2 linked regions of the Symmachiella macrocystis genome follow. The protein of the gene in region 1 interacts with the protein of each later gene in a pairwise test. Links are inferred from orthologs where the notes say so. Each region holds a gene or a part of one and is shown in the gene's direction. Other genes may lie near its edges. The genes, in order: cysK and cysE.

The links.
Region 2: the proteins of cysK (region 1) and cysE interact in binary tests that used the Escherichia coli proteins (3 or more experiments, as listed by UniProt). The link is inferred for Symmachiella macrocystis from one-to-one orthologs.

What each region holds. Positions count from the first base shown.
Region 1 is NZ_SJPP01000001.1:1,936,019-1,951,227, reverse strand. The notes cover bases 8,869-11,842. They hold cysK (cysteine synthase A), read left to right. Parts: upstream 8,869-9,879; coding sequence 9,880-10,806; downstream 10,807-11,842. Other genes in these bases: CA54_RS07510 (trans-sulfuration enzyme family protein), read left to right, coding at 10,969-11,842; CA54_RS07520 (HEAT repeat domain-containing protein), read left to right, coding at 8,869-9,581. Also shown: CA54_RS07555 (tetratricopeptide repeat protein), read right to left, coding at 1-1,505; CA54_RS07550 (hypothetical protein), read left to right, coding at 1,930-2,460; CA54_RS07545 (hypothetical protein), read right to left, coding at 2,474-2,989; thrC (threonine synthase), read right to left, coding at 3,049-4,383; CA54_RS07535 (threonine synthase), read left to right, coding at 4,823-6,067; CA54_RS07530 (lactoylglutathione lyase family protein), read right to left, coding at 6,153-6,659; CA54_RS07525 (hypothetical protein), read right to left, coding at 7,431-7,973; more of CA54_RS07520, read left to right, coding at 8,262-8,868; more of CA54_RS07510, read left to right, coding at 11,843-12,108; CA54_RS07505 (tetratricopeptide repeat protein), read left to right, coding at 12,322-13,185; CA54_RS07500 (tetratricopeptide repeat protein), read left to right, coding at 13,327-14,400; CA54_RS07495 (mandelate racemase/muconate lactonizing enzyme family protein), read left to right, coding at 14,429-15,209.
Region 2 is NZ_SJPP01000002.1:503,841-519,018, forward strand. Bases 4,580-7,522 are described here. They hold cysE (serine O-acetyltransferase), read left to right. Parts: upstream 4,580-5,610; coding sequence 5,611-6,435; downstream 6,436-7,522. Other genes in these bases: CA54_RS20025 (PQQ-like beta-propeller repeat protein), read left to right, coding at 4,580-5,557; CA54_RS20035 (DUF1501 domain-containing protein), read right to left, coding at 6,451-7,522. Outside these bases: CA54_RS20015 (dihydrodipicolinate synthase family protein), read left to right, coding at 1-135; CA54_RS20020 (sialidase family protein), read right to left, coding at 272-1,390; more of CA54_RS20025, read left to right, coding at 1,568-4,579; more of CA54_RS20035, read right to left, coding at 7,523-7,866; CA54_RS20040 (PSD1 and planctomycete cytochrome C domain-containing protein), read right to left, coding at 7,918-11,328; CA54_RS20045 (exo-alpha-sialidase), read right to left, coding at 11,429-13,351; CA54_RS20050 (GNAT family N-acetyltransferase), read right to left, coding at 13,527-14,030; fbp (class 1 fructose-bisphosphatase), read left to right, coding at 14,373-15,178.

The sequences.
Region 1 (15,209 bases):
AATTCGTGCCACAAGACCGATTCCCAATTCGTGGGGTTTCCCGCCTGGGAAGCGGGGCTGTTGGCCGTAATCACATTGCCAAAGCAGACCCCCAGATACCCCGCGCCTCCCGGCATGCCGAACGTGCGGACGGCGAAGTCCGACTGGTCGGGAAAGATTTCCACAACCACCGGAGCGGACAATTGCAGATCATATTTTTCACACAACGTTTGTTTCGCACGCTGCAACAACTGAAGCACCCGCGGCCCATAGACGGCCGCTTCGCGGGCATCCATCCTCACGATGAAATCGTCATCTTCCAAAGTGCGGAACTTGGCCAGGTTTTCCTGCAGCGTGATGAGATTGAAACTGACCACGTCGTAGCCGTCGCGTTTGAAACCGGCCTGAGCCAATTGCCAACCCTCTTCTTCTTTGCCCAGACGCAGCAGATCTTGCGCGAGTTGAATCGTGGCGGGTGCGAAGTCGGCATCCTGTTCCAGTGCGCGGCGTTGATACGCAGCGCCTTCGCGAAAGCGGTAGTTCCGCGACAATTTTTTGCCTATCAAATAATCCACACTTGGCTCGTTGACGGCGCGACCGCGTGCGGCGGCGCGAAATGCTTGCTCGCCTTTGGGGTCGGCGGCATAATGCGCCAACACCGCGCGGTAGGCCCACGCCTGACTTTGGCGGGGATTGATTTTCAACACAGAGCGAATGGCCGCTTCCGCGTCGTCGTAGCGTTCCGCATCGATCAAACGGTCGATTGTAAACAGCAAACTCGGTACGTGCCGTGGATTGATTTCTAATGCGCGATCCAGCGCCTGTTGCGCGGCTTGGGAATCACTGGAAGCCAGTGCCCGCGCCAAACCGAATTGGACGTCGGGGTCGTCGGGGAACTGTTTGACCGCTGCGCGAAATTCTTCGGCAGCGAGCGCATCGTCATGTTTCTCCAGCGCCAGCTTGCCGATCGCCACATAGGCGTCGGGCCGGTTGGGATTTTCTTTTTTGGCGCGGTCGTAAAAATTGAGCAGGACATCGCGCGGCTCCGCTTCCAGTTGCAACAAGGCATCGCCGCAAGCCACCAGATTGGCCGTGTCCGTGTATCGCCAAGGAAAGCGGAGGATCAGTCGCCGAATTTCGGCAAGTTCCGCTTGCGCTTGCTCCTCCTGCCCCGCTTTGTGAAACATCTGCCGCGACATGAGCCGTAGGCGGATGCTCCAGGGATAACGTTTTAGCGAGGCCGTGGTGGCGGCGCGTGCCTCCTCATGACGGCCGAGCATCAGTTGCGATTTGACATGCAGGACCGGCCAATCTTCACCGTAACGACGCGCGTCGAGTGCCTGTTGTGTGACCGTGATACACTGTTGGTACCGCCCGGTTTGAAACAGCTCGCGGGTATCGTCCAATTCGGTTGCGCCGGCAACAGAACCAGTATAGACGATGATTGCAGTGACCAAACCGGTGAACCGCAGCCAGTCGCATCGGGGACGTGTACAGGGATGGGTCAATTGCGGGGAACACGGCATGGGGCCCCTTCCTCGGTGACAGCGCTGTTCGCCGAACCCGGACATGAGTTTCAAAAACCCGCTGCTGCTTGTCGTCGCCTTCGACGCTTAAGGCACACAGCCAGGCAATGGCAGATTTTCAATCCCACCGAACGGCATCCGCGCAAGCGGCCAACCGTGTCCTGCGGCAGGGCCTTTTCACTGACAGCAAGTCCCTCAATGTTGCATTCGCAACCGTAGCTGAATTTTGAGATAGACGCAAGAACAATAACCGCAACCACATCCGCCCGCTGGTGCCCCAAGATCACGAAACGGGGCGACGATTTGCACGCGCCGCACGGCGTCGGCTACAATCAAGACCAGCTACCGGCAACATGTTGTTGCCAAAGAGGCAGCAATTCGTGGAACGGGACCTTCCCCCTCGCCAACAGCAAAACAGATTTCTATGTCATTTGACGATTTCGGAGTAGAACGCCGCTTTCACGAAGCGTGGGATGCCATACGCATCGCCCGCCCGGTCAGCTTTTCGCTGTTCACATTTGGCGAAACCGAATTGCCGTATTATTTGGTCTGTCATCCCCAGTCCGAAGGAGCGACCGTCAAAATCACCGAAGGGGAGATCAAAGTCACGCGGCCGATGTTGATCACACCGGATAACATGGATGCGGAGTTTCGGAATTTTTTCGAGAGTCAAGAAGAACACGAAATGGTTCAATTCTTGATGAAGCGAACCGTGATCCCGCAGTTAAAATTCGACAACACCAGCCACAGCAGCGATATTCGTAGTGACAGCGTCGAAGAGGCAGTCGCCCTGCTTAATCGCAAGCTCGATGCCGAAGAGCAAGAACGGGTCGCCGTGCTGACCGCCCCCCCAGAGTTAGCCGGCATCGCCTTGCTGCGGTATGCCCTAGAACGGGTGATCGAAAGCCAACCGCACAACGTCCAAGAACTCCGCGAACGCGGCTTCCTGCCGTAGTCGGTCAGTGCACCTAATACTTCGTTGTGCGGCCTTCTTCGGTCCACAGTGAGAGTTCGTCCATCAACGAGCGCATTTCGGGATGTTGACGGATGGCGCCGATGACGGCGTATTTCTGTAAGCTACGGCGACGGATCTCTCGTTCCAGCATGGGGCGGATTTCCTGGCGGAACATATTTTGGTGACGATAGCGAATCCAGCAATAGCCCCCCATCAAGGCCATCATCACCAGTCCGATGTCAAAAAAAGCTCCCGCCCAGCCAATGCCGGTGATCACGTGCAGGGCGACGCAGCCCCAGAAGCAACTGATCAGGCAGACCCAGAGCGGCAGCGTGCTTTGCATGCTCAGACGTTCGCTGGCTTGGATCAATCGCCCATAGAATTCCGGATCAGTGATGCCTTCTCGGCCCGTCTCCTGGGCAAAAGGTTCGCAGACCAATTCGCCGTCGCGGCGCGAGACTAACATCGCCTCCCCTTCGTCGGGAAGATAATCGGCCAAATATTCAAGATCTTCAAAGGGCGTATTCATCGCGACCCTCGTATCAGAATCAATAATGATGGCAACCGCGTTTCGCAACGTTTACTCTACTAGAAACGGGAAACGACTTCCATGATTTTTTCTAAATCGTTTTCTACGGCAACGGGCGAATTGGCGTGGACCGCCTCATTCACGCCGCTGGGGCGTAACAGCCGATCAAAATCGTCCGATTTTCCGCTGTGATACGCCACCGTGACGTTGGGATCCTTCAATTGGTGTCCGGTCAAAATACACACCACGCGATCGCTCGCCGCAATCACTCCTTCTTCGCGGAGTTGCTTCACCCCGGCCACACTGGCTCCGCTGGCCGGTTCACAACCAAAGCCGCCGGCGCCGACTTGGGCTTTGCCGTCTAAAATTTCTTGGTCGCCCACCTCGCGAACGACACCGTCACACGCATCTAGCGCCCGCAGGGCTTTGTTCAAATTGACCGGCCGATTGATTTCGATGGCCGAGGCCAATGTCGCAGCGCGGCGCCCGCCCGCCTCCATCGCCACAAAATAATCCTCACGCACGGTGGCGTCGGGGCGTCCATGGTTCCACCGCAAACCGTCGCGTTCGTACAATTCGTGCAACGTATTCGCCCCCGCCGCATTGATCACCGCTAGTCGCGGCAAGCGGTTGATCAGTCCCAATTCCTTCAGCTCCAGCAAGGCTTTGCCGAAGGCGCTGGTGTTGCCCAGATTTCCCCCGGGCACCACGATCCAATCGGGCGGCTCCCAAGCGAGCGATTCGAGAATGCGAAAGATGATCGCCTTTTGACCTTCCAGCCGAAACGGGTTGAGGCTGTTGCACAGATAGATCCCTGCTTGCGAACACACCTCGCGGACCCGCTGCATCGCATCGTCGAAATCCCCTTCGAGTTGAATCGTCTTGGCATTGTAATCCAGCGCCTGCGACAATTTTCCATAGGCGATTTTGCCGCTGCCGATAAACACCAACACCCGCAACAGCCCGGTGCAACTCCCAAAGATGGCCAACGACGCGCTCGTGTTGCCGGTCGAAGCACAGGCGGCCTGCGTCGCTCCCACCATGTGGGCATGCGTTACCGCGGCCGTCATGCCGTTGTCCTTAAAGCTGCCCGAGGGATTCAAACCTTCGTATTGCAAAAACAGACTGCTGTCATTCATGCCGCAATAACGGGCGACGGAATTCGACTGCTGCAGGATCGTTTGCCCTTCGCCGATAGTGACGATTTTGTCCTCCGGAGCAAACGGCAGCAACTCCCGAAACCGCCAGACGCCGCTGAAATCGAGCGGATTGCGTCGCGTACTCCATCGCCCTTCAAACTCCCGCAACGACCCCGGCACCGCCACACGGTCCCAGTCATACCGCACATCCAACAGGCTCCCACACGTCGGGCAGCCGGTATGCACTTCGTCCACAGAAAACGTCGCCCCACAGTCGGGCGCAATGCAACATTGGTAGGCAATCTCAGTCGAATGGGCGGAAATCGGTCTGTCTCCGGGCAAGGGTCAAACGGTCAAAAACGGCAGTTCTACCTGTATTGTCGACGGCGGAGCAGGAATTGACAACTCAAAAACCGGAAAGGTTCGGCGGCGGGGCAATGGCGGAGCTTTCCTGCAATCATTAAATGAAAAATCGCGCGCAGAGACGCCATGCCGCAGAGAAAAGAGAAGAGAAGCCACGAAAGGAGTTTCTCAACTTGGCTTTGCGGCTTGGCGTCTCTGCGCGCGGTTTCTTTTTTTCGTCATTTCGGCATTGCTCCCCATCGCTTTGCAATGCTTTTCGGAACACGCTAGGCTGAGATGTCATTGCGTTTTTTTGCCAAATCCGTCCTATCAAATTGACGAGCAACTCACCGTGCATACCTCCCTGACCTGTGCTGCGTGCGGCTTGGATCATGCGGTTGATCAACTTCAGAATCTGTGTACCGCTTGCGGCAAACCGTTGTTGGCTGGGTATGATCTGGCGGCGCTGCGCGAGTCGTTTACGCCTGACGCCGTTCGCCGCCGTGCGACGCGGTCGATGTGGCGGTTTGCTGATGTGTTGCCGGTTGATGATGTCAGCGACGCTGTTTCATTGGGCGAGGGGCAGACGCCGCTGTTGCGACTGGAACGCCGCGGCGCGTTTGCGGAGTTTGAGAATCTGTTCGTCAAGGACGAAGCATTTAACCCCACCGGCAGCTTCAAAGCCCGTGGCATGGCGGCGGCGGTGACGCGGGCCGTCGCGCTGGGGGCCAAGGTGGTTGCGCTTCCCTCTGCCGGAAACGCTGCTGGGGCGGCGACGTATTATGCGAATCGCGCCGGGATTGAATGCTATCTGTTCATGCCCGAAGACACGCCGCCGGCGAACATTATCGAAAGTGTTGTGGGCGGAGCGAATGTGTTTTTGGTGAATGGGTTGATCAGCGATTGTGGCAAGTTGGTCAAACAAGGCTGCGAGCAATTCGGGTGGTTCGATCTTTCGACACTCAAAGAGCCGTTTCGTATCGAAGGCAAAAAGACGATGGGTTACGAACTTGCCTTCGACATGGCCGATGCCGCTCAAGCCACACAACTGCAATTGCCGGACGTGATTTTTTATCCCACCGGCGGCGGCACGGGTTTGATTGGGATGTGGAAGGCGTTTGACGAAATGCAACAACTGGGTTGGATCGGTCCGGAGCGACCGCGGATGGTGGTGGTCCAAGCAGAGAACTGCGCCCCGGTCGTCCGCGCGTTTGAGCAGGGAGCCGACCATGCGGAGATGTTCGCCAATGCGTCAACAGTCGCCTCGGGCTTACGGGTCCCGGCAGCGGTCGGCGATTTCATCATGCTCCGCGTCCTCCGCGAATCAAACGGCACAGCCCTGACCATCAGCGACGCCGACCTGCTCGACGGCGTAAGAGAATTCGCCACCCAACAAGGAATCTACGCCTGCCCCGAAGGGGGAGCGGTCTGGAAAGCAGCGCAACACCTCTTAAAAACCGGCTGGCTAAAACCGGACGAAAAAATCGTGCTCTTCAACACCGGCAGCGGGTTAAAATACAACCACCTCTTCCCGGTCGGAGATTTACCGGTGTTGGATCATACCGATCCGAATTGTTTGGATTGTGTTGGGGGGTGATTTGGGGTGTCGCGGCGGGGCTGTTCGCCAACAATGGTCGATATGCCCATCGCTGGAGGGTGAACCGAAATACCCGGGCTCGGCATCAATCAGAATCGCCTTGGTATGCGCCCGCCGAGTAAGTAAGTTCGTAGCCGTGAGAATAGATTTCGATCAGGTTACCAAAGGGGTCTTCGCAGTAAACCATCCGGTAGGGCTTTTCACCGGGATAATACTCGCGGACGGGCATTCTCTGCTTGCCTCCATTCTCGACGATTCTCTTTGCGAGCCCCTCCACATCGGGGTCTTGGACACAAAAGTGGAACACCCCTGTTTTCCAGTATTCAAAATTATTCTCAGGCTTTTGTGCATTCTCAAACTCGAATAACTCAATGCCGATTCTATCACCGGTGGCTAAGTGCGCAATTCGAAATCGGCCCCAACCTTCGCCGAACACATCATCGCACATCACACCAATAGCGGAATCATCTGACACAACTTCAGTGGCGGGCATGATGACGTACCACCCTAACGTATTGGTATAGAAATCGATGGCCTGGTCTAAATCCGTCACAGAAATACCGATGTGCGAAAATGTTCGAGGAAATGTCATGTCGGTTCTTTCAGCTCAGGCTTGGAACAGTAATATCATCGCAGGTTTTACCTGGAGACCTCAGTAAGCCACCGTCGACTCTCCCTCATTTTACTGGTAAGTTTCCCAGCCATACAACCAAGCAGGCAGTTGCGTTATCGTGCGGCGTTAGATGCACGAACCACTTCAACGCGATTCGCTTCTTGCCCCGGGTGGCATCGACTTGGACTGTTTGGGTCGATTTGAAGTCGCGAAATTGAAACGACTATTGTGTTGAACCGACCAAGTGATATCTTCGAGAAACCGTTCCTTTCCCAACGCAACTTGTTGCCGGTCATTACCTACTCGAGTCCCACGTAATCGCATTCCGAAGAGCACCGCGCCTTAGCCCAAAGGCGGTTTTTCCGTGAAAGCGGCGACTGAGGAGATGCCCATTTTCGGCAAAGTTGTCCCCGCGGCCCAGGAACTGGCGGGATGAGTTTTTGATTCTTGAAAGCCTCGGCAATCAACTGTTGTCCGAGGTAAGCCCGTCCCAGAAGGACGGCTCGTTCCCGTTCCGCGAAACCGCGCCTTCCTATGAAAGGTGAGGCGCACGTGGCAAACTATCAATGGACCTCTGGATAGGTCGTCCAAGCAGCGACTTTGGGCCAGTCTGGGGTCGGTTAAAGTGTCCTATTTTGGCACATGAGGCGGAGTGCCCATAATTCCTCAACGTTCATCGTGAAGATGGGCGGTATGTGAATTGAGTTCAGCTCCATTTATGGAGTTACCAAAATGTTGGCTGATGTCTCGCTAGCGCGGATTTTGTTTGCTTTGCTCGATCATCTGCTTAGCCCGCAAAAACGTGTCTATGGGAATTGCGGGATCGGATGCGTTATGGAGGTGGGGTTGTTCGCCGGAGTCGACGTAAAAAAAGACTTCGGTATCAGGTCGACTACAGACTGGGCAGATTGAGACGCGGACGACCTGCATCTCACTGTCCAAATAGACGGCATCCGCATGAGAACCACTGTGCTGCTTCATATTGTTGCGAACGTGCGTCCGCCGGGCGGCAGCGCGTGCGCGATTTATTGCTGGAGAGACGCCAACAAGAATTGCCACAACCAAAACGGCAGTGAGCCAGGTCTCAATCGCCGTGAGCTGCCATAGTGCGGAGTGCCGAATCGGTACACGAGCGAGAATGGCCAATCCATAAATGAGCACGGAAATAACAGCGCCGACAAAAGCGCAGAAGGGGGTCGGAACCACCATGGCTTGGAAAAGACCGATGGGGATCAGGATGGCAGATAGAATCCCACCGATGAATGTGCCGATCACAACGCGTCGAAGAATCATGGAATTGTATTAGCTTTTTCAGCTGACCCAAGATTGTCTGGATGAAAAGTTGTTGCGAAGGAAGGATCACGCCCTTCATTTGGGACAAAAGACCTGCTCTGATTATCTGTTTTCGGTTCTGCGCATGCAAGAAGATTCTGCTGCGAGCCGATAGTCTGGCGCATTTAAAGCCAAGAGAGCCGGCGTACTTTGCAGCAGGGGCATCTTGCGGTGTAGCGAAACATTGTGATAATTGAAGGCACGCGGTATTTATTGTCACGGGTTCTTTCCAGCGATCGGAAGTGCCGAATGTCGGTTATTGCCAATTTGACGGCGGACGACTCAGCGGAGAAATCGCAACGACCGTGGCGCGTCTGCACCACCATTGTTGCTTTTGGTTTAACAATTTGGTTTCTCATCGCTATGAACGTCGGTGGGAGTAATATTGCGATCAGCTCGACGAGCTATGGATTTCCGCTGACATTTGTTCGAGTCTATCAGCTAGGTCCAGTCATTCCGCTCAACATGGTGCTTGCGCATGAGTCGATTCTGTCCCAGTTCTTTATGCGTGCCCTCGTTTTCAACGTCGTTCTTGCGATCGTCACGGTCGCAGCTGTTACGTTCTCCCTGCATCGGTTGTCTGCGACATGGACTGCGGGAGAACACGTTGCCTTCTATGCGCTCAGCGTAGCGATCTGCTTTCCTTTGCTCGTCGATGTCCCCAGCTCGATTGCATGGCTGTTTCTGCTTGCCTATCTATTAGCGATTCCGTTCGCGTTTTTCTGCTTTACGGCATACGCGGTTCATTGTGGGGCAATGCGTTTGTTGGGGAATCGTCTCAGTTGGCTGGGTTTTCTTTGTGTGGCGTGCTCATTCGTGGGGTTTTACTATTGGACGGACCGCAATGACATGTACATCGACCCCGATTCGGAGGACGCTGCAGCCTTAATTGAACATTTTTCCAGTGACGATCCTCGTTTACGGCTACTCGCGATTCGAGCAATCAAACGTCTCCCTGCAGGTGACGACTCCATCGTCGAGCCGGTATTGGATTTGATTTCGGATGAGGACTATCTTGTTCGATCAGAGGCGGTTTCCGTTGTCACCCAACTCGGGACAGATTCTGTCCAGTCTGTCCCGGCACTTGTGGAGGTACTACATGACGACGACGTTGGCTCATTAGCAGCCCATGCGTTGGGAGAATTTGGACCCGCCGCCAACGCCGCGGTTCCCGCTCTTCGCAATGAACTCCAAACAGCGAAGGGATATGAAACACTCAGTATTTGCAAAGCCCTTTGGTTGATCGATGGAAAAGCGTCCGTTGTAATACCTCCGCTGATTGAACTACTTGAAGATGATTTCGGTCCCATCCGACGAGACGCTGCCGAAATTCTTGGCCAGATTGGCCCTGCTGCGAAGGCAGCAGTACCAACCCTGGTTGGAATGGTGCAGTATTCGCCACCACCCCAAGAGGATCCTCCACTAGTTCCATCAGCAGATGTTTCCGGCGGCGAGCCGATTGCTGTGGCAATGACCGATCAAGAGTTTTATCCCCAAATACGTGCAGCTGCGGCCGAAGCTCTCAAGAAGATTGACGCTCAAGCCGCAACACGTGCGGGTGTGGAGTAGGAGAATACCGCTGCTCAAATGCCTCCCTTCGGAGCATACAAAAGGTCTCGCAAGTGCCAAAACATTCAGCAGTGACTTTGCGCGAGGTTTTTTCTGTTTGCGAGTTACTCACCCTCACTAAAACGGTCCGTCTCAACACTCCCCCCGACGCTTCGCTTCACCCTCCGAACCGCCCTCACCGAACAGGGATTGCTCGAAAATCGGGTTTGTCTCATAATACCGGCGCGCAGCTGCGCTCAGGTTGCGCGGCTGCACCGATTCACGCCTACTCCCCCCTCATCTGCAACAGGAGACTGCGATGCCAATTTTTAAGGACAATGCCGAATCGATCGGGCGGACGCCGCTCGTTAAAATCAATCGGCTGACTGAAGGACTCGATGCGACGATTCTGGCCAAGATCGAAGGCCGCAATCCCGCTTATAGCGTCAAATGCCGGATCGGGGCGGCTATGATCTGGGACGCCGAAAAATCGGGCAAACTCAAACCGGGGATGAAAGTCGTCGAACCGACCAGCGGCAATACCGGGATCGCACTGGCGTATGTCTGCGCCGCCAAGGGCTATCCGCTCACCTTGACGATGCCCGAAACGATGTCGATCGAACGTCGCATGATGCTCAAGTCGTTCGGTGCGGAGTTGATCCTCACGCCCGGTCCTGAAGGGATGAACGGTGCGATTAACAAAGCGACGGAAATCGCCGAGAGTCCTGAATACTACATGCCGCAGCAATTCAAAAACCCGGCCAACCCCGAAATCCACTTTAAGACCACCGGCCCGGAAATCTGGGATGATACCGAAGGCAACATTGACATCTTCGTCGCCGGCGTGGGAACGGGGGGCACGATCACCGGCGTGACGCGCTACCTCAAAAATGAGAAAAAGCATCCGGTCAAATCGATCGCCGTGGAACCCACCCACAGCCCGATCCTCTCTGGCGGCAAGCCGGGGCCGCACAAGATCCAAGGCATCGGTGCCGGATTTGTTCCCGATATTTTGGATGTGTCACTGATCGACGAAGTCGTGCAGGTCACCAACGAAGAGTCGTTTGAAACCGCGCGGCGAATTGCCCGTGAAGAGGGAATCACCTGTGGCATCAGCTGTGGAGCCGCCATGGCCGCCGCACTGAAAGTCGCCGCTCAGCCCGAAAGCGCCGGAAAAACGATCGTCGTTGTGTTGCCTGACTCGGGTGAACGGTATTTGTCGACGCCGCTGTTTACCGAATCGTAACTCGGCACCTCACTCCACAACTGCTACGGCCTCGCGAGAAAAGTCGCGGGGCCGTTTTTTTGTCGGTCGGTTTTCGGTGGGGTACGTGTAGGCGGAAATTGTTTCTGTTATACTCGGAGGCACTTTTCCGGCTTTCACCCCTTAGAAACACTGAACCATCCGATGAAATTTGAAACGCGTTGCGTCCATACGGGCGTCTATAAAGACGAAGCTTACAACAGCGCCACCACGCCGATTTATCCCACCTCCACGTTCGTCTGGGACGCCATCGACAAGAACCGCGGCTATGACTACACGCGTAGCGGAAATCCCACGCGGCGGGCCTTGGAAGAGAATATCACCTCGCTGGAAGGGGGCATCGATTGCCGCTGTGTGGCGACCGGCATGGCGGCCATTACTACGGCGCTACAACTCTTCAAGCCGGGCGATCATATTATTTCCGGCGATGATATTTATGGCGGCACGTTTCGATTGTTTCACAATGTGCTGTCTGAGCGGGGGCTGGAATTTACGTTCGTGAAGATGACCGACCTCGATGCGGTACGCGCGGCCGTGCGACCGGAAACCAAATGCATTTGGATCGAAACTCCCAGCAATCCTCTGATGAACATCATCGACATGGCGGCCGTGGCGGAGATCGCCAAGCAGGCCGGCGCAATTTCCATTGCCGACAACACGTTCATGTCTCCCTACTTTCAGCGGCCGTTTGAATTCGGTGTCGATATCATCGTGCACTCGATGACCAAGTATCTCAACGGTCATTCCGATGTCGTCGGCGGTTGTGTCGTGACGCGCGATGAGCAACAGGCGGAGCGGGTCAACTATCTACAAAACGCGATGGGCATGGGCTGTTCGCCGTTTGATGCTTGGCTGGTGTTGCGGGGGATTAAAACCCTCGCGCCGCGGATGCAGGCGCATCAGCGCGGCGCTACCGCATTGGCGGAAATGCTGCATGAGCATCCGGCGATCGAGCGGGTCTATTACCCCGGCTTGCCGTCGCATCCCGGTCACGAATTGGCCAAAAAACAAATGACCGGCTTCGGCGGCATGCTCAGCGTCGACGTCAAAGGAGGCCGCACGGTCGCCGAACGGTTGGTGACGAAGACCGAATTGTTCTTGTTGGCCGAATCATTGGGCGGAACGGAATCGTTGATCGAATATCCAGCGGAAATGAGCCACGCCTCCATGACGCCCGCAGCTCGACTGGCCGCCGGAATTAGCGAAAACACGGTACGGATTTCCGTAGGGATCGAACACCCGGATGATCTCATTGCGGATATGCGACAAGCGTTGGACGGTTAGTTCGCGTTTCAATTGTAGGCTTCGAAAGGGGGTGCCTTCATGACCTCGCGAAGTTTCAAATTTTACTGGATAGATGATGAAGGCACTCCAAGCCTGATTCCCAGCAAGGGCTGGATCGACCTTCATACAATTACCCTGGCTACGGACATTCAAATTCCGATTCCCTGGATCCTCCGTACCAGGGCATCTAAGACTGTACTCTCGATTTGTACAGTGAACGAAGAAGCAAAACCGGTTTGGCTGACGATCAAGACATCTGGTGCCCTTCACTTAAACGCAGCACTTGGTCGCTTGCGTAGTGCAGTTTGGGCTGAAGAGCATTTGAAACGGCTTGAGGAACGAGGGTTAGGTGACTTGTTTCACCATGTCACCTGCCCCAATTGCCAATCCATCATTGATCTGACCGGCAAGCCAGAGACTCCGCAGGTTAGCTGCCAGTTTTGCAATACGATCTCTACCATAACCACGCATTCCGATAACGGCGACGAATTTGAACCGCAAGTTGATCGCAATTATTGCTTGTGCGACAAGTGCGGCAAATACAGCAATCCCAAGGAGTTGGGCCTCTTCAATTTTTATTTTTTGGTAGTGGTCATCGGGTACCGGTACCGCAAGATTTGGATGTGTCCGTGCTGTGCTCGAGAAGACGCTTTGTTCAATTTTTTGGCCAACCTACCTTTTCTCTTGGGAATTCCTCCGTCCCTGAGGGAATTGTGCCGGTGTTATTTCCCGCATGAAGACATCAAATTGTTTAAAGGTCTGGATCGCGCGAACCGTCGGGCTTGGAAAGGCGACTTGGACGGGGCCATCGCCGGATACCAAAAAATATTATTCCGTAGGCCAATTTCCGCGGGAATACGTTACAACATCGGTTTGGCGTTACGGACGCAAGAGCGAATCGCCGACGCCGTACAAATGTATGAGTCGGTATTAGAGGATTGTTCCAACTTCCGCCCCGCTGCCGTGGCGTTGATGACGTGTTATCATGAACTCAATGAATCCAAAAAACTGGCAGCATTGAAGGCCCAATGGAGCGGTGGGGATGACGGACCAGCGATCGATTCAGAAGTCAACTGAGATCCGAGAATTCCACGATTGTTAAAGAATGGCCTATCGCCCGTGGGGATCGAACATCTGGATGATCTCATTGCGGATCTGCGACAAGCATTAACAGACTGATTGGGCAAACCACATCCAACGTCCCTGGGGAGAGCTCGCATGACACCGCTGAAATTCAGTTTTCACTGGATCGACGAAAACGGAAATGCAAAGGGCTTTTTGGCGAAGAAGGGTGTTCTCGATGCTGAAATGCTGAAGTTGGATGATACAGATATCCCGATCATCGTGATTCTCGAAGCGGAGGTGCGGAGCAATTTGTTGATTCTGTCGGTCCTGACCGATGAGGATCAATCTGCTCATTTAGGGATTCAGACGTCCAAGGCTAAACAATTAAAAACGGAATTGGGGCGACTACGTAGCTCGGCCTGGGCGAAGGCGCATCGCGAAAGTCTGGAAGACAAAGGGCTGGGACATACGTTTCATCACGCAACGTGTCCGAATTGCGCAGCCGTCGTGAATTTGACGGACATGGCGACGACACCGCAAATCAGTTGCCAATTTTGCGATACGCTATCAACGATCGCCCCCCCACCGAACGACGAGGGAGAAGTCCAACCCAGTTGTGACCGCGACTATCGGCTGTGCGACGAGTGCGGCATGTATAGTAAGCCGCGGCAGTTCACGATTTTCTACTTCTACTTTTTGCTCGTGGTTTATGGATTTCAGTCGAGCAAGACGTGGCGCTGTCCCGGATGTATGCGCGGTGAAGCGTGGAAGATGTTGTTTGGAAACCTGATTTTTATCTTGGGTATTCCGGTTGCGCTTGTGCAGTTGTTCCGTTCGTATGGCGGAACCGATGTGGGAGGGCCGTTCCCGGGACTGGACCGCGCCAACTTGCGTGCCCGCAAAGGGGATTTGGAAGGAGCTGTCACCGCCTACCGCGAAATCCTCAATCGCCATCCGATTTCAGCCGGTGTGAAATACAACATCGGCTTGGCGCTATTGGCGCAAGATCGCCAGGGCGATGCGGTGAAGCTATTCGAATCTTCGCTAGCAGACTGTGCTAACTATCAACCAGCCGCTGTGATGCTGGCTCACTGCTATGAACAACTGGGTGAATCGGATAAGCTGGCGGCGTTGAAGTCGCAATGGGAAGCCTCTGAGGAAAACGATGACGACAACGCAGTCGTCGAAGCGACCGCAAAGAATGATCAGCCGGCGGCATTGGAATGATCGGCGACCAGACACCGGGATGTACCGCATGAAAATCGCAAAAATCGAAACCTACCCCGTCCAGATTCCTCTCAAACCCCAGCGGCGCATGAAGTCGTCACTCGGGCAGCACATTGTGTCGCCCTACTTGATCGTTAAGGTCGTGACGGACACCGGTCTCGAAGGGGTTGGCGAAGCGACTGTTATGCCGCGGTGGAGTGGAGAAACGGTGTGGAGCGCCGAAGCGCTCGTCAAACATATTCTGGCGCCGCAAGTGATTGGCCGCGACCCGGAGGATATTCCCGGACTGGCGCAAGCAATGGATCGCGCGGCGCAACACAACTGGTTTACAAAATCCGCGATTGAAATGGCCTGTTGGGACATCAACGGCAAAGCGGCCGGCAAGCCGGTCTATGAATTGCTTGGGGGAGCGGTGCGGCCGTTGACGTTTCGCTGTCGGTTTTCGTTGGGGGCGTATGAACCGGATCGTGCGCGACGGCGGGCGGAGGAACTTATTGCTGAAGGCTTTGAGACCATTAAAGTCAAAGTCGGCGGAGATCCGGCGGCCGATATCGAACGGGTGCGAATTGTCCGCGAAGTCGCCGGTCCGCAGCGCGATATTGTGATCGACGCCAACTGCGGTTGGGATGCTGAGACGGCAATCTCGGCCTGCCACGAGATGCGGGACCTGAATATCGATGTGTTTGAGCAACCCACTCCCGATGGCGACTACGCCGCCTTGGCCCGTGTCCGCCGTAAAATCGAACCCGAAGTGATGGCCGACGACATTTGCTTCAACATGATTCACGCCCAAGAGTTGGTCCGCAACG
Region 2 (15,178 bases), on another replicon or contig:
TATGACAAGACCTTCCTGTGGCTGCGTGATCCACAATTCCCCACACGCATGCTCCCCCCATATCTGGGGTTGAGCGATGAGGAACATCAAACCTGCCGCGCCGTATTCGACGCGGAGTTTCGGCAGATTCCGTAGCTGATTTGTTCGCGGAAGACTTCCCACCCTCGTTGCTCGCCGGTCATCAATGACTTGACCGACGAACCGGTCGCCGCAGTGACACGGTTAAAAAAACCACGTCTGGTCTGAAACGACTTGCCCATTAGCACTCGAATCAATCAGGCAATTGGCCATCGACAATGTCGTGGAGCACGAACTTCGACGGATCCGCAACGACGTGCTTCACCTTTTTGCGTTGGTAGGTGTAAGTGAAATGCACCATACCATCAGCGGTTTGAATGACGGCCGGGTAGGAGAATTCCCCTTTTTCATCTTCGAGCACCAATGCCGCTTTCCAATTTTTGCCATCTTCCGAGACCGCCACGTTGAGCAATCCCCGCCCGCGACCACCGCGGATTGAGTGATTGTAAATCAATATTTGTCGACCATCGGCCAACGTGACCGCATCGGTGCCGGAATTGGGATTGGGCAACTCGGTCGCCGTCATCTTGCTCCAAGTTTTGCCACCATCCTCCGACCAACTCTGTGTGATTACTTTTTCGCGGCTACGGCAAAGGACCTGCATCCGTCCATCTTCATAGGTCAAAATGCTGGGCTGAATCGCGTTGAATTCTTTGCCGTCGTTGATCGGTCCCACGCGCTCCCAGGTCTTGCCCAAGTCGCTCGTCCGTTCGAAGTGGACCCGCCAGCCGTCGTATTCGGTGCTCGATCCGCACAGGATGTCGCCATTGGCCAATTGAATCGGTTTGTTTTTGACCGGACCATCAATGCCCTCGGGGAGTCGTCGCGGTTGGTCCCACGTCTTGCCGCCATCGGCCGACGTCGTCAGCATGCCCCACCAGGTGCGGGGGTCCGGGCCGACTTTATAAAACAATAACAGCGGGCCTTCTTTGGGTTGAAACAGTACCGGATTCCAACAAGGATGCCGTTTTCCGGCGTATTGAATTCCATTGGCGACTTCAACCGGCGGCGTCCATTTTCCGTCCTCTTGCCGCGAAACCCAAATTCCGACATCCGGGTTCTTCTCGTGTTTTCCGGCAAACCAAGCCGTAACCAGACCGGTGTCGGTTTCAACAATCGTCGAGGCGTGGCACGAGGGAAATGGAGCGGTGTCGTAGATGAATTCCTCCTTGAGAACTCCCGGCTGCTGTTCTGCGGCCTGCACGCCGGAAAATAATACAACTCCCAGGACGACTGCCCCCGTCAATGTTGACAACCTCGACTGTAAACCAATCATCACGTCTCCCTTCAGACTGCCCATTTTGGCGGGCATGGTATTCATTAGAATTTCATACAACTCTCTACCCTCGACGGAGTCGCTCGAACTGAGGGATTCCAACAAGTATACTGGAATTCACAGTTATCGCGACAGTCTCACGATAAACTACAGTCGAGCCATTGTTCACGAGCCATAGTTCAACAGACCGCCAATGCAGGCAAGGATTCTGACATGAATCACGTTATTCGTTCAACGAACCGTAATGACAATCATTTGACGTGGCCCGTAATCGCAAAGGGTGCGTTCTTGTTTTGCGCAGCAGTGATTGGATTGGCAACCTGTCTGCCCAATTCGTCCCTGGCCAATGACTGGCCAACGTACATGCACGATAACGCCCGCGCCGGACACACGACCGAATCCATCAAGACCCCGCTACAATTACGCTGGACGATCTCGCCTGATGCGGCGCCGCAAATGGCGTGGTCGGGAACCGACAACCGAACTATCGAAGGCAAATTAGTACGCGATCGCATGACCTTCGACGACGCGTTTCACGTCGCCGTTGTGGGAGATCGCTTGTACTACGGATCCTCAGTCGATGATCAATTGCATTGCGTCGACATCAGCAACGGCAAAGAGTTGTGGAGTTTCTACAGCGGGGGACCGATTCGCTTGGCCCCGACAGTGGCCGAGGGTCGCGTATACTTTGGATCGGACGATGGCAACGCCTATTGCCTCAATAGCGATGACGGCGGCTTGATCTGGAAACACCGCGCTGGACCCGACGACGACTGGTTGATCGCACGACAAGAGATGATTTCACGCTGGCCGATCCGAACCGGGATTCTCGTCGATGACGGTCTCGCCTATTTCGGTGCGGGAATCTTTCCGCATGAGAATATCTACCTGTATGCCGTCAACGCGAATGACGGTTCATTAGTCTGGAAACGAGACACGATCAGCGAAGAAGATGCTGGTCGCAACGACTTGTCGCCGCAAGGTTACTTGTTGGCCAACGACGAATTGTTGTTTGTCCCCTCCGGGCGATCATTGCCGGCGGCTGTGGATCGCAAGACGGGCAAGGTGGTCCACAAACGCGTTCACGGATGGCGGGGCGACGCGGGTGGGGTTGTTGGCGGCTCGAAGGCGTTGCTAGCGTCGGGGCAAATCTTCTGCTGGGGCGATCACCATATCCTACCGATGGAACAAAAGACCGGCGACGTTGGTTACGGTTGGTTTACCGGATATCAGTTAGCGATGGCCGATGAATATGCATACACGCTCAGCGGAAAATCGTTGATCAAACTCGACCGAGACGCTTATGCCGCCGGTAGCCGCGAACGCCACAAAATAGAACAAGGCCTGCGGCCGATCATGCGTAAAATCTACACTAAAGAAGGCGAAGAACTAGAAAAAGCCAAAACAGAGTTGAAGGAACTAGAAGCCAAAATCCAACAAGCAGACCAAGTGGGTGTCATCTGGAAAACTCCGTTTGACGGGGAATCATCACTGTTGGTGGCGGGGGATTTGGTCTTCGCCGGCAAAGATGGGGAAGTCGCCGCCTTTTCTAACGAAACGGGCAAGCCCCTTTGGAGCGCCCCGGTCGACGGCGAAGCCCGCGGATTGGCAGTCGCCGGCGGAAATCTGTTTGTAAGTACCAGCACCGGCAAGATCTATGCCTTCGCATCGGCCGATACGCCCGCTGCCCCCTCGGCGGTCGCTAAAAAGAACATCGGGGCTGATCCCTATCCCCAAGACGAACTGACAAAGTTTTATCAAGACGCAGCGGCGGACATCTTAAAGACCACCGGTGTCAATCGCGGCTTCGCACTCGTATTGGGCAACGAACAAGGACGACTCGCCTATGAACTAGCGCGGCAAAGCGAGCTGACGTTGTATTGTTTGGAACCGGACGCGGAAAAAGTCGCTGCCGCCCGCAAAGCCCTCAACGCTGCGGGGCTCTACGGTAGTCGGGTGACCGTGCATCAGGCTGATTTTGCACCGGTCCCTTACTCGAGCTATTTCGCGAATTTGATCGTGTCCGACACCCAATTACTGGGGGGAACCGTTCCCGGAAATCCAGCCGAAATCGCGCGACACCTCAAACCGCTCGGGGGCGTGGTTTATCTGGGCGGCAAAAAGGACGATCCCTCGCAAGCAGTTCAAAGCCGTCACGACTGGTTGGCGGGCATGAAACTGGCCGACCAATCACACACCTCGACCGATGCAACGGCGATCACATTGACCCGCGACAAACTGCCGGGCGCAGCCAATTGGTCGCACCAATACGGCGATCCGGGTAACACCGCCAGTAGCACCGACCGCCGTTTGAAGGGCGGGCTGGGCGTCCTATGGTATGGCGATCCCGGCCCCGGCAAAATGGTCAACCGACACGACGGGGCCGTTGGTCCGCTTTCCATCGACGGTCGATTGATCGTGCAGGGAGAAAACAGCGTCATGGCTTACGACGCCTACAACGGGATGTTCTTGTGGGAGCGGGAGGAGCCCAATGCTGTGCGGACCGGGGTATTTCAAAATCAAAATCCCGGAAACCTCGTAGCCGGCGGCGATGATCTGTTCGTCATGGTTCGCGGTGAATGTCATAACCTTGATCTGGCGACCGGCGAAATCAAAGCCACCTATACCGTTCCGCCCGCCGCGGGAGGCGAAGATCACGAATGGGGTTATCTGGCCTACCAAGACGGACTATTAATCGGCACCGCCACGATCCGCCAAGAGGTCGAACGCCGTAAGCAACGTCGCGGTAAAGTGACCGATGACAGCACGACCGGTTTGTTCGCCATCGACACCAAGACCGGTAAGACCGCCTGGAGCTATCAAGGCAAACATATCGCCCACCACACCATTGCCCTGGGACCGGAACGGGTCTTCTTCATCGACAGTACGATCACCAGTGACCAACGCGATGAGTTGCTGCGCGAAGACAAAACGGAACTAAAAAAACTGACCGGCGACGAGGCGAAAGAGGCCGAAGAGCGGATGAAACGGGTTGACGCTCGCTTGGCGGTCGCTCTGGATGCACGTACCGGTGAGAAATTGTGGGAAACCCCGGTCGACGTGACCGATTGCAGTGAAATCGGCACCGGCGGGGGCAAATTGACCTTGATGGTGCAAAACAACGTGCTGGTACTCTGCGGGGCCAACGCCAACGGCCACTATTGGAAACAATTCCTCGCCGGGGAATTCAAAAGTCGCCGGCTCGTGGCGCTGTCGGGAGAAGATGGACATAAGTTGTGGGCCAAGGATGCCAACTATCGGCATCGTCCAATCATTATCGAAGATCAGATCGTCGCCGAACCGTGGGGATTTGACCTCTACACCGGCGCGCAGCGCATGCGGAAACATCCGATCACCGGCCAAGAGGTCCCCTGGAGCATGGTCCGTACCGGACACCATTGCGGCATGATGACTGCCACGCCGGACATGATGTTTTTCCGCTCCGGCTTTACCGGGTTTTACGACCTGAACGCCGACAACGGCACGCGGCACTTTGCCGGGCACCGCACCGGATGCTGGATCAACATGATTCCCGCCAACGGCCTGTTGATGGTCCCTGAAGCGAGTGCGGGTTGTGTCTGCCTATTTTCGATTGCCTCGACCATTGTGATGGAACCGCGCGAACCCCGACGGGATTGGACGATCTATAGTTCCGTAGGAAAATCGACACCGGTGAAACATTTGGCACTCAACTTCGGCGCTCCTGGTGATCGTCGTGATGCAGGTGGAACCGTCTGGCTGGCCTATCCTCGTCCCAAAGCCTACAAGGAAACCGGATTGGTCCTGCCGCTGGAATTGCAAACCGGCTTCGCCGACGGCGGGAAATACTCCGGGATCAACAGCCAAGCCGAAGCGTTGACAGACGTTGAGTCTCCCTGGATTTATTCCTATTGGGCCGAAGGGTTAAAACAACTTACCATCCCACTGCAAGAGCAGGGGGCCGATCCGGCAAGCTATCGCGTTAAATTCTATTTCACGGGGCGCCAGGGTGATCCATCCGCCACAGCGAAATTTGATGTTAAAATCCAAGGCGAGACTTTACTGGACAACGTGGGCCTCGACAAATCAGATAGTGGCAACGGGCGTTCAGCAGTACACGAAGTGGCTGGGATTTCCGTGACCGACAATCTCGTTGTCGAATTCGTCCCGCGCGATGGAAGTGACGCTCCGATTCTCAGCGGCATTAAAATCGAACGCGAGTAATCGCACCCCGCGCAGCACGTTTCCATCCTCACCATTGACCAAAGGCAACGCCGGTGTCCGACGCCGCACATAAATTGAGCGACGACAAGATCTGGGAAACGATCCGCGCGGAGACTCAGCATGCGGCTACCCAAGAGCCGATCCTGGCCAGTTTTCTGCACGCCACGGTTCTCAAACACGAGACGCTCGAAGATGCGATGAGTTTTCATCTCGCGGGCAAACTCGCCGATGTGAACGTGACGGCCATGTTGATCCGCGAAGTGATCGACGAAGCCTTCGCCAGCGATCCTCGGATTCGCGCTGCCTTGCGGTGTGACATTCAAGCGGTCCGCGACCGTGACCCGGCGTCGGAATTCTATTATGTGCCGATGCTTTTCTTCAAAGGTTTTCATGCGCTACAAAGTTATCGTATCGCGCATTGGTTGTGGGGGCAGAATCGGCGGGCGATGGCACTGCACCTGCAAAGCCGTATTTCAGAGGTCTTCGCTGCGGATATCCACCCGGCCGCTCGCATCGGTCAGGGCATCTTGTTGGATCACGGTACCTCGGTCGTGATTGGTGAAACCGCCGTCGTGGAAAACAATGTCTCCATGCTGCACGAAGTGACTTTGGGAGGGACCGGAAAGGCGACCGGAGACCGCCATCCCAAAGTCCGGCATGGCGTACTGGTCGGCGCCGGTGCCAAAATCCTGGGCAATGTCGAAATCGGCACCGGAGCGAAAATTGCCGCGTGCAGCGTCGTCTTAGAAGATGTTCCCGCGCATTGCACGGTCGCCGGAATTCCGGCCAAAATCGTGGGACGGCTTTCAGTTGCCGAACCGGCACTCGACATGGATCACATGCTGCCGCATCACCACGCCGACGGCAGCGGGATTTAAGCCAGCTTATACGGTTCACAGGATTTCGTGAATCACTTCACCATGCACATCGGTCAGGCGAAAGTCGCGGCCGCCGTGACGGTAGGTCAGGCGTTGGTGATCCAAGCCCAAGAGATGCAAGATCGTCGCATGCAGATCATGCATCGTGCAGACATTCTCTACCGCATGCATACCCAACTCGTCAGTCGCCCCATGCACCACGCTCCCTTTGACGCCTCCGCCGGCCAGCCAAACGGTAAAGCCTTCGGGATGATGATCACGTCCGTCGCGAGAGGCCGCATGCGGCGTACGCCCAAATTCCCCCGCCCAGACGATCAGCGTCTCGTCAAACAGCCCGCGGGCTTTGAGGTCCTTGATCAAGCCGGCGATCGCTTGGTCGGTGTCGAGAGCGTTCTTCTCGTGCATCTTCTTCAGCGACCCGTGTTGATCCCACGTGCCGTTCGAAGCCCCCGGGGGGCAAGTGATCTCCACAAAACGGACACCCGATTCGATCAACCGCCGCGCGCGGAGACATTGAATCCCATACAGTCGCTGCGAGTCGACTTTGGAATCGATTGCGTACAGCGCATGCGTCGCTTTCGTTTCCCGCGACAAATCCAGCACGTCCGGGACGAGCGATTGCATGCGGTACGCAAGTTCATAGTTTTTGACAGCAGATTCAACGGCATCGTTACCTCCCAACGTCTCAGCAAACGCACGGTCCTGCAATTTGAGCAAATCTAGTTTGGCACGCTGCACCCCCGCGCGGCTGTCGCCCGGAGTGATATTCTCTAGCGGCGGACCATCGGCATTGAGCAACGTCGCCTGATAACTGGCCGGTAAGAACCCGCTGGAATAGTTTTCCAATCCTCCGCAAGGAATCACGCCAAAATTTAAAACCACAAACCCCGGCAGATTTTGATTTTCGCTGCCCAGCCCATAACTGGCCCACGAACCAAGACTCGGCCGCCCGGCCACGTTGGACCCGGTGTGCAAAAACAACACCCCCGTGGAATGAATCGGTAGATCCGCTTTCATCGAACGAATCACAGCCAGGTCATCGACGCAACTGGCGATGTGCGGAAACAATTCGCTGACCGGCAATTCCGATTCACCATGCTTGGCGAACTTCCAGGGAGACTTGAGCCATTTGCGATTCACATTCGCTGTCGGGTTGTCGATCTCACCGGCCGGTTGATCGTCCACTTCTGCGAGCTTCGGTTTGGGGTCGAACGAATCGACATGCGAGACCCCTCCATCCAGAAAGCAAAAAATGACGTTTTTAGCCGTCGGTGCAAAATGCGGTCCCGTGGTCGGTGCCCCATAAGCGCGTTCCGACATCAACGCCGACAGCGCCAACATCCCGAAACCGTTGGCGGACGATTTCAGCATGCTACGCCGCGAAAAGAGTCGCGGTCTGCGTCCCGGGCATTTGTCGATGTGAGGATTCATACGGCTAACTGTTCCCATGATTTCGCAGCTCATTGGCTAACGAAAACGTTTTCAAGGGATGTAGATGAATTCTTTGCCATTAAACAAAATATGCGCCACGTCCTGCCAGATTTCTTTTGATGAAAGCATCTCCTCGCGCGGGATCTGTTTAATCTGTACAAGCGTATCGATCAGTTCTTCAAACCGCTCAATTTCCAACAGCGTTGCCCGGCGCCCCAAAGCGAATTCAAACATTGTCATTAGTCGTGCGCCGACCGTAACGGCATTGTCTTGAATCACCGCCTCTGCCCAGACCCCCGCCTGCTGCAGTACAAAACTATCGTTTAAAAGCGTCAGAGCCTGCGCCGGCACATTTGTGACATCACGGCGGCCTTGGGTGATTTTCCCGCCGGGGAGATTGAAGGCACTCAAAAACTTCGGCCCCTCCATCAGATTGACTTTAATGTACACGCTGCGTCGGCCCTCCCCATCGAGCGGCCCAGCAAACAGCCGACGGGTGGCATTCGATTCGGGGCGAAACGGTTGAATGCTTTCGCCAAACAGTTTCGGTTGCAGTCGGCCGGAAACAGTCAATATCGAATCTCGAATCGCCTCGGCCTCCATCCGCCGCACTGGATAGTGATGCAACAAGCGATTCTGCGGGTCGATTTCCGAGGCCGCTAACTCACTGCGGCCCGTCGCGCGGAATGTACGCGACAATGCTATTTCACGAATCAGCGTCTTCACCGACCAGCCCATACCATTGTCGTCACTGCCGGCAGGTTCCACAAACCGTGCGGCGAGATGATCCAGCAATTGGGGATGCGACGGAAGATCGCCGACATGACCAAAGTCATCGACGCTCCGCACGATTCCCGCACCAAACAGGTGATGCCAGACACGATTGACCATCACCCGCGCCGTCAGCGGATTGTGCGACGATGCAATCTGATCGGCAAGCTCCCGCCGCCCACTGCCTGTGGGTTGAGAATTCGTTGCGGAGCTTGATAGCACTTCTAAATACCTGCGCGGGACGACCTCTCCCAAAGTCGCAAAGTTGCCCCGCAGTAATATGCGATGGTCTTGCCCCGCACCCAGGTCGGCGATCCCCGCCGACAATCGCGGCCGCGCCAGTTGTTCTTCTATTTTGCGGTAAGCGCCCACCAATTTTTCGATCTGCGGCGAGGCAGTCACGGCATGGTCCAACAGATTGTTCTCCATACACCAGGACAGCCAATAGACGTCATCATCGTCAGCGGTCCCCGCGGACCAATGCTGGACTGCCGTTTGAATCGCCGCGGAGTACTTGTCGGCAATCGCAGCGGGCGAGACCACCGTATCGGCCTCAACGTACAACCGCGCCAATGGCGATAAGTCCGGTTTCGGCGGATCGCCGCCGTCATGCGCCACGACCTGCAGGATACCGAAATACGACCGTGGGTCTGTTGCCGCTTCGGACCAGGGGATGCGGTCATTGGTCTTATCGCCTCCCAACGTCCCCAATTGATCCGGAAACTTGGGGTTATCATATTTCGTGACCAGTTCCGCGAACGTCCGCAACATATCCGCATTGGCGGGGACCTTAAATGTAACCCACGTTGGCTGCGACGAGGTTAAGGCACGGTAGTTGGCGTAGTTGAGTTGGCAGTTGTTGGAAACCAAACGCACGGCACTCGTTTTCTCTCCCATCACCTGAAAACTGATGTGCGACTTTCCGCCGCCAATCACGGGCGAGCGGAGCGTGCCGTTGAGTTTCTCCGACAAGACATGCGTGTAGCGACCAGCGGGTAGAATTTTCCGCACGACATTGTCGCCTTCATGCGCCACGGTGAATTCGCCATTCGACGTATGCCCTTGACGCAGACCTTGGCCGGTGGCGCTCCAATCGGTCGGATCATCGTCGCGAAAATCAGCGAGACATGCAAACTGCTCCGCATTGAATGACGCATGCGTTTGGCGATCCTTTTCAAAACTCACCGCCAATTCGCGCCATGCGTTGGGTATTTCGTCGGCAGCATTCGCTGCTTGCCAAGCCCGCGCCGGATGATCAATCCCCGGCTTCTCCACAGAAAGAGCTTTCACCCAACCCTGCAACCGCGGCGCACTCAAACCAGATGCCAGGGTATCCGCTTCCGACGACTTAGCAATTCGCGCCTGCGCTGCCACTAGGTATTTGGCAACATCACCAGTCTGCGACTGCCAATGCTGCGCCAATTCCTCGCGGAGTTGCGACTTCAACACACGCAACTGCTCCATCAATTCGGCATTCACCGTTGGGGCATCGAGGGTTTGGGCAGTCAGCCGCGAGCTCTTGAGGATGCCCAACAGTGCATAATAATCCGCCGCGGAAACCGCATCCATTTTGTGGTCGTGACACCGCGCACAAGCGACGGTCGTTGCTTGAAATGCTTTCGTGAGTGTGTCAATCTGGTTATCCAAAATGTCGTAACCAATCGACGTCAATGTCACGCAATCGTCGTGGTTCACTTCGCCAAAGCGGTAAAACGACGTGCCAATCAACGATTCGTTCAACTGCTGCTCGTCGTTCCAACGGGGGTGCTCTAATAAATCCCCTGCGATATGCTCGCGGACGAATTGGTCGTAGGGCACATCAGCATTGAACGCGCGAATCAGGTAATCGCGGTATCGCCAAGCGTGATGCACCTCGTAGTTCCATTCGTTGCCGTGCGTCTCGGTAAATCGAACCACGTCCATCCAATGCCGCGCCCAACGTTCGCCAAAGTGCGGCGAATTCAACAAGCGATCGACGAGCGCCTCATACGCCGCATCCGGGTTCACTTCGCTGTCCCGCAAAAACTGCTGTATTTCCTCCGGGGTCGGCGGCAAACCGGTTAGCACCAGGCTCACACGCCGGATCAGCGTACGCGGTGCTGCTTGTTTCGGCGGCGCCAATCCCGCATCCGCGAGCTTCGACACAACAAAACGATCGATCGTGTCGCTCGGTGGATTCTTCTCGATCTCCGGTACCGCTGGTGCGACCACCGGTTGCAGCGACCACCAATCGCGCCGCGCGTTGAGCAGTACCGGCCACGCGTTGTCGACCGTGTTGCTATCGGGGCGATCACGGGGGTCGGGCGCCCCGATTTCGATCCATTTCACAAAATCGGCGATCGTCTCGTCGGACAACTTCGACTGCGGAGGCATCTCAAACGACTCGTGCCGCATGGCCTCGATCAGCAGACTTTCGTCCGGCTCACCCGGTACAATCGCAGCGCCGCTGTCTCCCCCCGTGCGTGACGCCTCACGACTATCCAACCGCAGCCCCCCTTTGGGTTTGTCCTCCTGGCTGGAATGACATTCGTAACAGGACTGGATCAGCACCGGTCGAATTTTTTTCTCAAACAATTCCAAACCGGCCGCATCATCACCCTGGCAGGTTCCCACCAATGAAAACATCACCACCCACGCCGTTAAGGCGTAGTGTGGATTTCGAGGGAACGAGATTAGCGAGGGACAATTCATGGGGAGCGGATTTCCGAACGGACGATTCTCATCACCGTTTTAAGCGGACTCCCCCCATGATCGACTCCCAGACAATCCGCGTCAAGCGCATCAGCGGAGTTCACGGCTGTTGATAAAACCAACTGACCGGCACCGAGCGAAACCGGCTGAATATGCGCCCCGTCTTATCGTCGCCGACGTAATAGCTCAACAATGCCCGGCCACGGTCAAACTCAATACTCGTGTAGGCGTAGGTCTGGTCGTCGCGCGTCTCAAGATTTCGCTCGTAACTCCAAGTCTTACCCTCATCGGTCGAGACGGCCGCGGTCAACGGGGTCCGTTTTCCACCATGCCCGGCCCCCTCGACAAACGTGTGATTCCAAATCAACAGCAAATCTCCCGTCGCGGGAATCCGTCGCAATGTGGCGGGGGCTTCTGGTCCTTTGACACCCCATGACTTCGCTTCGCTCCAAGTTTCCCCACCGTCGGACGATTCGCTAGCGGCGATGTATCCCAATTGTGTCCGCACGATCATCAGTACCCGCCCGTCGCTCAGTTCCAAAACCTCCGGCTCCATGGCTCCACGTTTGGGTTGATCAACTTCCCCTTTACCCCGATGCCACGTCTGGCCGCCATCGTCAGAAATTGCGCAGTAGCAAGTGAAATGATTCACCGTCTTCACATCTTCGGTCCAAGCCACCGGACACAACAGCCGTCCGCTTTTTAGAACCGTCACACGATCGTTGTTCACCACATGATAACCTGGCCCGTCGGTGACCAGGATCCGATCGCTAAACGTTTTGCCATCGTCATGCGAAATCCGCAAATAGGCTCGTAAGTCATTGAAGTCATTCTTGATCAGAAAAAACATCCCCAACGGCTCTTTGCCCGACTTGTCTTTCGGCAAACGCCGCAGTGTGACGGACATCACATTCTTGCCGCCGATGTTTTCTTGCAGCACCCGGGATTTGCTCCACGTCCGACCGCCATCGGTAGACGTTTTAGCAATGATTCGCGCCTTGGCAAAATCAGAGTCGCTGCCGATGAATTCCGTTGTGGCATACAACAAGGTCCCGTCACCCAACACGGCAATCGAACCTTCGCTGTACCGCGGGTTTTCGGGAGTCGCCGGATACACATCGCGAGCAATGTTACCCAATTCGACCGCCGGTTGTGCCAACGTCAGCAATGCCTGCGCCGCACGTATTCGTACATCCAATTCGGGATCATCCAACAGTTTCTCCAATTGCGGAGCCACGTTTGTCATTCCGGCATCACCGGCGAACACGGCCGCATAGGTGCGAATTGCCGGGGATTCGTCGCTGAGGTTTTTCGCCAACTGTTCCCGTCCACCGCTATCTGCCAGCGCGGCCAAAGCATTGACGTAATAACTCTTTTTCAGCAGATCGGTTTCACGTTTCAAATTCGCTTGCAGAGCGGGAATATCGCCGGTATTGCCGATGCGGGCCAAGATCCAAGCGGCAATGCGCCGCCCATCGGTGTCACCGTCGGCCAGTTGTTTCCGGATAAACTCAAATGCCTCCGGACTACCCGACCGAGCCAGCGCCGCTGCTGCCATCAGCTGGCAAGTCGGATTATCCCCATTCGCCATTGCGGCCCGCAACTGCGATCCGTCGCCGATTTCATAGACCTTATAGAGACTTTCCGCGGCATGCGTGTGTGCGTAATCGTCTGGTTGCGACAGGATTTCCAGCATCGTCTCGGCATAACGCCGGTCACCGGCACGCACCATTTCGCGAGCAATGCCGCACCGCTGCTGATCGTCGGTCACCTTGGGCGATTTTTTCATCAATCCCGCGCGGACCTCATCGCCGTGACCGGCCACTGTCAACGCTTCAGCGGCATGCATCGATGGCCAAAACTCTTCCGCCGCGAAACCTTCGCGAAGGATTGCAACACAGCGTTGGCGTAACTCAGCAGAGAGCTCAATGGGATCACCGGACTTTGGCGGCTCAGCGGAAATGTTTGCAGGCCCGCCGACGAACAGGCCAGCCGTAACACACAACAGGATCAACGGTTTCATCTGGATTTTCCAGTTTCAGAATGTGCAATGCGAATTTTCAAAGGGAGTGATCTACTTGGTACCCGCTAAGTTCCGATTAAATCCCGTGAAAGCGCGGGTGTCAATTCGCGGCCGAGAATTACCAGGTACGACGTTATCGAGAAGACGGGAGATCAACCGTACGATGCTGGTCGCGTCACGATACATCACGCTGCATGGTGACATCATGCACCGCAGAATGCAGGGAGCTGACACACCATGTCGCAACGACTCGGCTTACGACCTGAAATCCAAGTTTTTCAAAAATCGGCACGTTGCCTGTTTCCTGAATCGTGTTTAAGACGACGAGCGGGCGACTGGCCATTCGTGCGCGATCCTCGATCGACTGCAGCAGAAGCCGCGCAAGCCCCATCCTTTGATAATCAGGATGAATGGCAAGTCCGATAGCGTGCAGTCGGTCGGGATGAACGTCGTATTGAACCGTCCCCACCATGCGTCCGTCCGCCTCACCAATCAGTCGGGGTCCTTTTTTGCGATGAACGGCCTGTCGCTCGATCGTTCGTCGCGTCGGTTGGTAAATGGAGCGCAAAGGCTGAAATGCGGTGTCCACGATATCCGCAACAGCCACCGCATCTCGATCGTTGGCGTCGCGGATCGTGAAACGGGATGGTTTTCTCGGTATGTTCACCACGGTCGCCATATCAGTGACTCCGCTTTGGAGCGGCGTCAAATCAGCTCGAACGGATAGCGCCAACGGCTAAATCCTACCTGTTGCCATATGCAGCTGTCACACCCAGTTTCGTGTTATTTCCCATATGGCTAAACCAAATTCCAAGTCGATCTAAATTGAAAATTCCAGTGTCACCAGAAATGGTGAGTGGCTTATCGGGGGACAACGCGGGAAAATGACTAATAAAATGCCGATCCTTTGGGTATGGCTCCCTTATCCAAATCGCTATCCTGTGGCAAGACGCGCCGCCACAGTCTCATGTTTGAAATCCAAGTTGGCATCGATTTTTGGAAAAACGGACCGAGAAACACAATGGCCTATACCAGTCGAGCAATGGAGAGTTCCAAACCGTCGATTACGACGGTGCAACAGCACATTTTGGCCGAGCAGCGCAAATACTCGCCCACCGCCTCCGGCAGTTTTTCCTGGCTGCTGTCGGGAATTACACTGGCGACAAAAATGACCGAATCGCGTGTACGTCGGGCCGGTTTACTGGAAGTCGCCGGAGCAGCGGGCGCTATCAATGTCCAGGGAGAAGCTCAACAAATCCTGGATGTCTATGCCGACCAAGCACTGATTCACTGTTTGGGCGTCCGCGAAAACGTGGCAGTGATCGCCTCGGAAGAAAACGAAGAAGCGATCATGTTCGACGGTCGCTCGGGCGAAGGAAAATATGTCGTCGTATTCGATCCGCTGGATGGTTCCTCGAACATCGATGTCAACGTCAGTGTGGGGACGATCTTTTCGATTTTGAGCATGCCCAAAGACCTCCCCAAAGATGCCGATCCCAGAGAAGCGGTGCTGCAACCAGGCGTCAAACAGATCGCTGCGGGATATGTGGTCTACGGATCGTCGACAATATTGGTTTACACCACCGGCCACGGCGTACACGGCTTCACGCTTGACCCCTCAGTCGGCGCCTATGTTCTCAGCCACGAGAACATTCGCATGCCCACCTCCGGCACGTACTATTCCTCCAACGACGGCTATTGGGAATCCTTCCCGCAACCCTATCGCGACTTTATCACCGACCTCCGTAGCGGAGTGCACGGCCACAGTTATGCTCTGCGATATATCGGTTCTCTTGTCGCCGATTTCCACCGCACGCTGCTCAAAGG